2 regions of the Mesorhizobium sp. M1142 genome follow, and region 2 is predicted to be linked to the other one. Evidence: riboswitches for the same ligand, from Rfam matches in the RefSeq annotation. Region 2 holds a riboswitch; the other holds the start of a gene.

What was found. A riboswitch is a leader RNA that binds a small molecule or an ion and turns the genes downstream of it on or off. The one in region 2 is predicted to bind thiamine pyrophosphate.
Region 1: it holds a riboswitch for thiamine pyrophosphate, as region 2 does, so the genes downstream of both, thiC (phosphomethylpyrimidine synthase ThiC) here and thiB (thiamine ABC transporter substrate binding subunit) in region 2, are expected to answer to the same signal.

Annotation. Positions count from the first base shown of each region.
Region 1 covers NZ_JAMYMK010000006.1:205,465-209,673, reverse strand. Annotated here, with positions in the region: gene thiO (glycine oxidase ThiO) at 1-246, opposite strand, end outside; gene thiC (phosphomethylpyrimidine synthase ThiC) at 243-2,078, opposite strand; TPP riboswitch at 2,182-2,298, opposite strand; gene NKH42_RS12870 (porin) at 2,851-4,002, opposite strand.
Region 2 covers NZ_JAMYMK010000003.1:161,879-166,087, forward strand. Annotated here, with positions in the region: gene NKH42_RS07110 (ABC-F family ATP-binding cassette domain-containing protein) at 1-1,635, opposite strand, end outside; gene NKH42_RS07115 (thiamine diphosphokinase) at 1,637-2,281, opposite strand; TPP riboswitch at 2,422-2,536, shown strand; gene thiB (thiamine ABC transporter substrate binding subunit) at 2,580-3,593, shown strand; gene thiP (thiamine/thiamine pyrophosphate ABC transporter permease) at 3,834-4,209, shown strand, end outside.

The DNA.
Region 1 (4,209 bases), on a different contig from region 2:
GGCACGTATCACCTGACCCGGTAGCACCGCATCCCACCAGTCGGCAGCATCGCGTCCGAGATCCAGCACCGGCTGCTCGGCGCTTTCACCCTCGCACCATGGCGCGAGCATACCACCGGCGAACCACGACGCATTGCCCTCGATGGCAGGCCTTGTCTCGGCAACGGTGGTCGCCGCGCCGCGTGCGGCGAGCTCGAAGGCGGCGGTGAGGCCGGCAACGCCGGCCCCTTTGACCAGCACCCTCATGATGGCGCACGCGCCTGTGGCATGGCCGGTGCGCGGGTCTCGTCAGCCGGTATGTAGAGATCGCCGCCCTCGCGGTATTTCGCCGCCATCGCCGCCATGCCCTCCTTCTGCGCCTCGGCGCGGATGTCGTGGGAGATACGCATCGAGCAGAATTTCGGCCCGCACATCGAGCAGAAATGCGCCAGCTTGTGCGCCTCTTTGGGCAAGGTCTGATCGTGGAAGGACCGCGCGGTTTCGGGATCGAGCGACAGGTTGAACTGGTCCTCCCAGCGGAATTCGAAGCGCGCGCGGGAAAGGGCATCATCCCTGACTTTCGCCGCCGGATGACCTTTTGCCAGGTCGGCGGCATGGGCGGCTATCTTGTAGGTGATCACGCCGATCTTGACGTCGTTGCGATCGGGAAGGCCGAGATGCTCCTTGGGCGTGACGTAGCAGAGCATGGCGGTGCCGAACCAACCGATCATCGCCGCGCCGATGCCTGAGGTGATGTGGTCGTAGCCCGGTGCGATGTCGGTCGTCAGCGGCCCAAGCGTATAGAAGGGCGCCTCGCCGCAGACTTCGAGCTGCTTGTCCATGTTCTCCTTGATCTTGTGCATGGGAACATGGCCCGGCCCCTCGATCATGACCTGGCAATCCTTGGCCCAGGCGATCTTTGTCAACTCGCCGAGCGTTTCCAGTTCGGCGAATTGTGCTGCGTCATTGGCGTCGGCGATCGAGCCGGGACGAAGGCCGTCGCCCAGCGAAAAGGACACGTCATAGCCGCGGCAAATGTCGCAGATCTCGGCGAAATGTTCGTAGAGGAAGCTTTCCCGGTGATGGTGCAGGCACCATTTGGCCATGATCGAGCCACCGCGCGAGACGATGCCAGTGACCCGGTCAACGGTCAGCGGGATGTAGTGCAGCCGCACGCCCGCATGGATGGTGAAATAGTCGACGCCCTGTTCGGCCTGCTCGATCAGCGTGTCGCGGTAGACCTCCCAGGTCAGATCCTCGGCAATGCCGCCAACCTTCTCGAGCGCCTGGTAGAGCGGCACCGTGCCGATCGGCACCGGCGAGTTGCGCACGATCCAGTCGCGGATGTTGTGGATGTTGCGGCCGGTCGACAGGTCCATCACCGTATCGGCGCCCCAGCGGATCGCCCACACCATCTTTTCGACCTCTTCGGCCATGGACGAGGTGACGGCGGAGTTACCGATATTGGCGTTGATCTTGACCAGGAAATTGCGACCGATGATCATCGGCTCGCTCTCGGGATGGTTGATGTTGGCGGGAATGATTGCGCGTCCGCGCGCCACCTCCTCTCGGACGAATTCCGGCGTCACGAAATCGGGCAGCGTCGCGCCGAAAGCCTCGCCGTCACGCTCAAGCTTGCCATGCAGGATCTCACGACCAAGGTTCTCGCGGATGGCGACGAACTCCATTTCGGGCGTGATGATGCCGGCGCGCGCATAGGCAAGCTGTGTCACCGTCTTGCCGGCCCTGGCCCTGAGTGGCCGGTTGCGAATGGGAAATTCTGGCGTCAGGCGTTCGCCCGTAGCGAACCCGTTGTCCTCCGGCCGGACATGGCGCCCGTCACAGGCCTCGACATCACCGCGCGCCAAAATCCATTCGTGGCGAAGTCGGGCTAGGCCTTTTTCGATGCTGGTTGCGACAGCCGGGTCGGTATAAGGGCCGGACGGATCGTAGACGGTGACGGGCGGCTCGCCGGCCGTCGGATGGACGGAGATTTCGCGCATCGGCACCCTGATCTGTGGGTGGATGGTGCCGCGCTTGTGGATTTTCCGTGAGGCAGGCAGCGGTCCCGTTGAGACGGCTGGGGTGAGGGCATTCATCTTGAGGCTCCTTTGCTCATGCATTGGAGACCCAGTTCTGTGCCGGAAGGATGAAAAGACGCTTTGGTTGACCTGCCGAAACAGGACCTGGGGCGTAAACTCCCGCAAAGCGCTTGCACCGTCCCTACGCCAGTATGAACTGGATCAGGTTCAACGGGTCACTGCGCCGCGAAAGCCAGCAGTATCTCAGCCCCTTGCCGGGACCCCCCTGGTGAATGCCTCAGGTTGAACGGGCGAGCGCTATCTTGTCAAGCGCATTCGGGCCGCGACGGTGATCGTCGGGCGATCGTCTCGGCCAGGCGCAAGATCGGATGGAGCGTCGCCTGAGAATCGTCTGTTCCTCGATCAGCCTCGCTTATGCTCTGGAGCGTGTTCTCTCGCGCCCGAATTTCCCAGGGATGGCTGAACGGAGGCGATCCATTTGCGATTTTCAAGTGCGTCGAGCCGCATCCCCACAATCGCTCAACAAGTTGAACACGTCCTGACCCGACTGGGCCTTCAAGTTCGGATCTGAAACCTGGCCGGGTACTGCTGGATGGCAGGGTCCGTCAAGCGGGCGGAAGGGATGAGAAATGAAAAGAGCTGCAGATCAAAAACACATAATCGAGCGATGAATATCGCCTGCGCGATCATCCGGACCAGATCTGATATGAAACATCGTCCGGCCCCGAGATCGAGGCTTCAATCTCGTATAGCTTCCATGCGACGTTCTCTTGGAGTGTTGCCGGATTGGTCCGCTCAACCGGATCTCGGAGCTCAACCCTTTCATCCGTTAGAATGAGCGTTCGAAACGGAGGATTCCGCCGACACTGCTCTTCTTGTTGGCGTTGGTCCAATTCACGTTGGAAGCGTCCACCTTGCCGACGGCGAAGTTACCGTATCGGCCATAGTCGAGTTCCGCCGTAACTGTGAAATCTGGAAGAAACGCATAGGCGACGTTTGCAGCGACACCATGGTTCTTGAGCTGATCACCGGAGAGCTGAAGCTTGAACGAAGTTGTCTCGTTGAGCTCGTAAGCGGCGCCAGCCCAGAAAGCCCAGTTCCCGCCCCAAATCTTATAGAAGCCGCGACCATGAGCGTCGATCGCGTTCGTGGAGTTGTCGTTGAGCTTGCCCCTGGAACCGTAGCCGAACATTCCGAACAGCAACAGTTCGTTGGTGACATTGATGTCGACACGGACCTTGGCGGCCACCGATTCGTAGTTGCTGTCGTAAGCGGCAACGCCGGTGATCGCGCCCCAGCCATGTGTGTATTTCAAGCCGCCGACTACGTGCGGAGCGTAGCTGTCGATTGTGCCGACCACGCCCGAGCCTTCTTCGAGCGAAACCACGGCCGAAAAGCCGTTCCCGGCGTCGAAGTAGTACTGAACCACATTGGTATCGAAAGCGCCGTACGGAACCGGCGTCTGGTTGAGTACGTCACCCGCGCCGCCAATAAACATGTCGAAGGCCGACCAGTCCTTACCAACTCGGAGGCCACCAAGCTGAATCCAGGCGAAAGTCAAGGTGCTGTCTCCGTTGAAGGCATGGGACCGAGAACTGTCCGAAACCGAAGTGTGGCGGTTGCCGAAGTTCATGCGGGTTTCGGTGTAGGTCTTCAACGTGCCGAGTTCGGTCTCCTGGCCGGTCCAAGTTTTCAATGTGAAGCGCGTGTTGTTTTGCCATGTGCCCTGATCCTCACCAGTCCTCATATCCGAGGTTCTTGCGTGATCAACCATATGGCCCAAGCCGACGTCGTAACGGACATAGCCGCCGATGCGCAGGCAGGTCTCAGTGCCTGAAATGTAGACGTAGCCCGAGCCGTAAGCGTCGCAGATTTTAACGTACTCAGTCGGGTCAGGCTCGGCAACGGCGGTCACGGCGCGAGCGTCGGAAACGGCAATCAGTGCCGCAGTTGAGCCGAGGAGGAGGCTCCTAATGTTCATTGTTGATCTCCGTTCAAAGAGTAAAAGGAATGGACGTCAGTGAATGAATTTTTGCTAAGGAAACAGTCGATAACGATGCGCATTGAGTCGAATTTGAGCAGTTTTGATGCGCTCGTAATGCCAGATGTTCATGAGAAATTGAGAATATGATTGGGTAGTATTGCTACAAATATGCAATTGTTGTTACAAATATAATTATCGCGGAGA
Region 2 (4,209 bases):
CTTCCTGGGTAAGGTTTCCAGCGCGAATTTCTGCTTGAACGACAGTTTCTTTGCCGGGCCCTTGGGAGCGGCCGCGTCGCTCCTACGTGCAGCCGTCGCCTCGCCGGTCTCTGCCTTCGGCCGCGCCTTGCGGTCGTCCAGCCTGGTGCCGCCGCGCTGCGCCAGCATGTCGGAATAGCCGCCGGCATATTCGATCCAGCGGCCATCACCATCCGGCGCGATGATGCTGGTCACGGTGCGGTCGAGGAAATCGCGATCGTGGCTGACCAGGATCACCGTGCCGGCAAAGCCGGCGACCAGTTCCTGCAGCAACTCCAGCGTCTCCATATCGAGGTCGTTGGTCGGCTCGTCGAGCACAAGCAGGTTTGCCGGCCGCGCCAAAACGCGGGCGAGAATCAGCCGTGCCCGCTCGCCGCCCGAAAGCTCGCGCACCGGCGTGCGCGCCTGTTCCGGCTTGAACAGGAAGTCTTTCATGTAAGAGACGAGGTGGCGCTGTTCGCCATTGATGACCAGGTTCTCGCCGCGACCGTCGGTGAGATACTGCGCCAGTGTCTCCTGTGGATCGACGGCCTCGCGCTTCTGGTCGAGCGTGGCGATCTCCAGATTGGTGCCGAGCCGCACCGTGCCTGCGTCCGGCTTCAATTCGCCGGTCAGCATCTTCAACAGCGTCGTCTTGCCAGCGCCGTTCGGCCCGACCAAGCCAACGCGATCGCCGCGCTGGATGCGGGTCGAAAATCCCTTGACCACGATCAGATCGCCAAAGCTCTTCTCGATGTTCCTGGCCTCTATCACCAGCTTGCCGGATTCGGCGGCGTCGCTGGCTGTCATCGTCGCCGCACCCTCGGCGCCGCGATGACCGCGAAAGCGCTGGCGCATGGTCTGCAACTCACCGAGCCGGCGCATGTTGCGCTTGCGCCGCGCTGTCACGCCATAGCGCAGCCAGTGCTCCTCGCGGACGATCTGGCGACCGAGCTTGTGCTGCTCGCGCTCTTCCTCCTCCAGCACCGTGTCGCGCCATTGCTCGAAATAGCCAAAGCCCTTGTCGAGACGGCGGGTCTGCCCGCGGTCGAGCCAGATTGTGGCGCGTGACACGCGCTCGAGAAAACGGCGGTCATGCGAGATGACGACCAGTGCCGAGGAGGTGCGGGCAAGCTCCTCCTCCAGCCATTCGATGACCGACAGGTCAAGATGGTTTGTCGGCTCATCGAGGAGGAGAATGTCGGGCTCCGGCGCCATGACGCGGGCGAGTGCCGCACGCCTCGCCTCGCCGCCGGAGAGGTCGTTCGGCCGTTCTTCGCCGGTCAGGCCGAGATGCTCCATCAGATAGGTGGCGCGATAGGGATCGTCGGCGGGCCCGAGCCCCGCCTCGACATAGGCGCGGACGGTCGCAAAACCTTCCATGTCGGGCATTTGCGGCAAGTAGCGCACGGTTGCCGAAGGCTGGCGGAAGACTTCGCCGTCCTGCGGCTCGATCAGCCCGGCGGCGATCTTGAGGAGCGTCGACTTGCCCGAACCGTTTCGGCCGACCAAGGCGATCTTGTCGCCAGCTGAGGCCGTCAGGGCGGCACCGTCGAGCAGCGGCGTGCCGCCAAAGGTCAGCTTTATCCCATCGAGATTGAGAAGCGGCGGTGCCATGTCAGCTTTCAGGTAAGGGAAAAGGATGCGCGAGCAGCAGCGCGCGGCCGCTGGCCAGCGCGATTTCCAACCGGCCCCTGACCTCGTTGGAAATGGTCAGCGACGAGCCGAACGCAACCTCGACATGGTCGAGCGGCCATTTGGCACCGGTGACGCTCAGGCCGGCGAGATCGGAGAAGCCGAGCACCGAAAACAGCGTGCCGTCGGCATAGTCGAAGCCAGTCTTTCCGGGCAGCAAGGGAATGCCTTCCTGTGCGCCGCTGGTCAAAAGCACGTCCGTCCCGCCTTCCGCCAGCCGGACGCTCAGCGCCAGATGCAGGAAGATGTGGTCGGTGCGTTTGCCGCCGAAAGCGCCTGCGAGCACAAGGCTGGTCGCACCGCGTTCGAGTGCGGCGGCGATAGCGAGTTCACCGTCGGTCTTGTCCTTTTCGGCGGGAAACACCTGCCGTGGCACGGCGGCCAGATCCTCCGGCAACTCGGCAGGTACGGAATCGAAATCGCCGACCCAGAGTTCCGGCCTCAGGCCCAGCATACGGGCATGGCCGATGCCGGCATCGGCAGCGATGACGCGCGAGCCTTCGACCTGGCGGTCGAGCAGCGGCGTGCGGATGAGATCGCCGCCAAGCAGGATGGTGAATTTGCTCATATCTCGTGGCCCTTACCAGCCCTGCCCCAGAAACGGAAGAATGAAACGGAAGATGAAACGGCAGACGAAACGGAAGGCTGGGCTTTGGATGCCCGGCAAACTTCCGCTTGCGCGGCACTTCGGCCGGGCCTATGTGTCGAAACGCTCTAACGGGGTGCCGGACGCGATCTTCGCGGACCGGCTGAGAGGCAAGACTGCCAACCCGCTGAACCTGATCCGGTTTGTACCGGCGGAGGGATTAGACGCTTCGGACAGCCCGGCGCCTCAATTCCTTTCAATGCGAACGAAGGAGGCGCCGATGCGCAGTTTTTTCCACTCTCTTGTCCCGATTGTCCTGCTTGCGGCATCCGCGCTCGCCCTGCCAGGGCAGGCATCGGCACAGGATAGACTGACCGTCTATACCTATGAAAGCTTCACCGCCGATTGGGGTCCGGGACCGGCGGTGAAGAAGGCCTTCGAGGCCGAGTGCAGCTGCGTCGTCGAATTCGTCTCGGTCGCTGACGGCGTGGCGCTGCTCAACCGTGTGAAGCTGGAAGGGGCCGCCACCAAGGCCGATATCGTGCTTGGCCTCGATACCAATTTAACCGCCGACGCCAAGGCAACCGGCCTGTTTTCGCCGCATGGCGCCATATCGGATGTCAGCGTGCCGGGCGGCTGGCGCGACGATACTTTCGTGCCGTTCGACTATGGCTATTTCGCCGTCGTCTACGATACCGAAAAACTGAAGAACCCGCCGAAGAGCCTCAGGGAATTGGTCGAGGGCGATGCCGGAGAGAAGATCGTCATCCAGGACCCGCGCACCTCGACGCCGGGCCTTGGCCTGCTGTTGTGGGTCAAGTCGGTCTATGGCGACAAGGCGCCCGAAGCCTGGGCCAAGCTCAAGGCAAAGGTGCTGACGGTGACGCCAGGCTGGAGCGAGGCCTACGGCCTGTTCACCAAGGGCGAGGCGCCGATGGTGCTGTCGTATACCACGTCGCCGGCCTACCACATGGTCGCCGAAAACACCGAGCGCTACCAGGCGGCGTCCTTCGAGGAAGGCGAATACCTGCAGATCGAAGTTGCGGGGATCACCACCAAGGGCGCGAAGAACCCGCTGGCGGAAAAGTTCATCGCCTTCATGACCGGACCGAAATTCCAGGATGTCATTCCCGAAACCAACTGGATGTTCCCGGCCGGCAAGACCGACAAGCCGCTCAATCCGGCGTTCGACAAGCTTGTCAAACCGACCAAAACCTTGCTGTTCAGCCCGGAGGAAGTCGCGGCCCACCGCAAGGCCTGGGTCGATGAGTGGCTTGCGGCGATGAGCAAGTAGCTTTGGCCGATTGATCGAAGATGATCGCTCTACGGCGCCCCCCTCTGTCCTGCCGGACATCTCCCCCACAAGGGGGGAGATCGGACGGCACGGCGGCTTTCGCCAGTCGCCGATGTTGCTGGAATGAGCGGAGCGCTGAAACTGCCAATCTCACCCCTTGTGGGGGAGATGTCCGGCAGGACAGAGGGGGGCGCGAAGGAACGCAATCCTCACTAAGAATCTCGAATCTGGTAGTCTAGCGTGCAACGCGCACCATCATCTGACTCCCGCGTCAACGCCGGCATCGTCGCGCTCGCCGCCATCGCGTTGCTGATCGGCGGTGCATTCACCGGGCTCGTCGTCGAAGCCACGCGCGACCCGTCCGGTGTTGTCTCCGCCTTCGATTCGTATCTCTTGCGTATCGTCCGTTTCACGCTCTGGCAGGCTCTGTTGTCGACCCTGCTCTCCGTCGCGCCAGCGCTGTTCGTCGCGCGTGCCCTGTCGCGGCATCCACAGTTTTTCGGGCGAGGCTTTATCCTGCAGCTTTTCGCCGTGCCACTGGCGCTGCCGGCCATTGTTGCCGCACTCGGTGTCTTGGCACTCTATGGCCGCGCCGGCTATTTTGCCGGCACGCTGG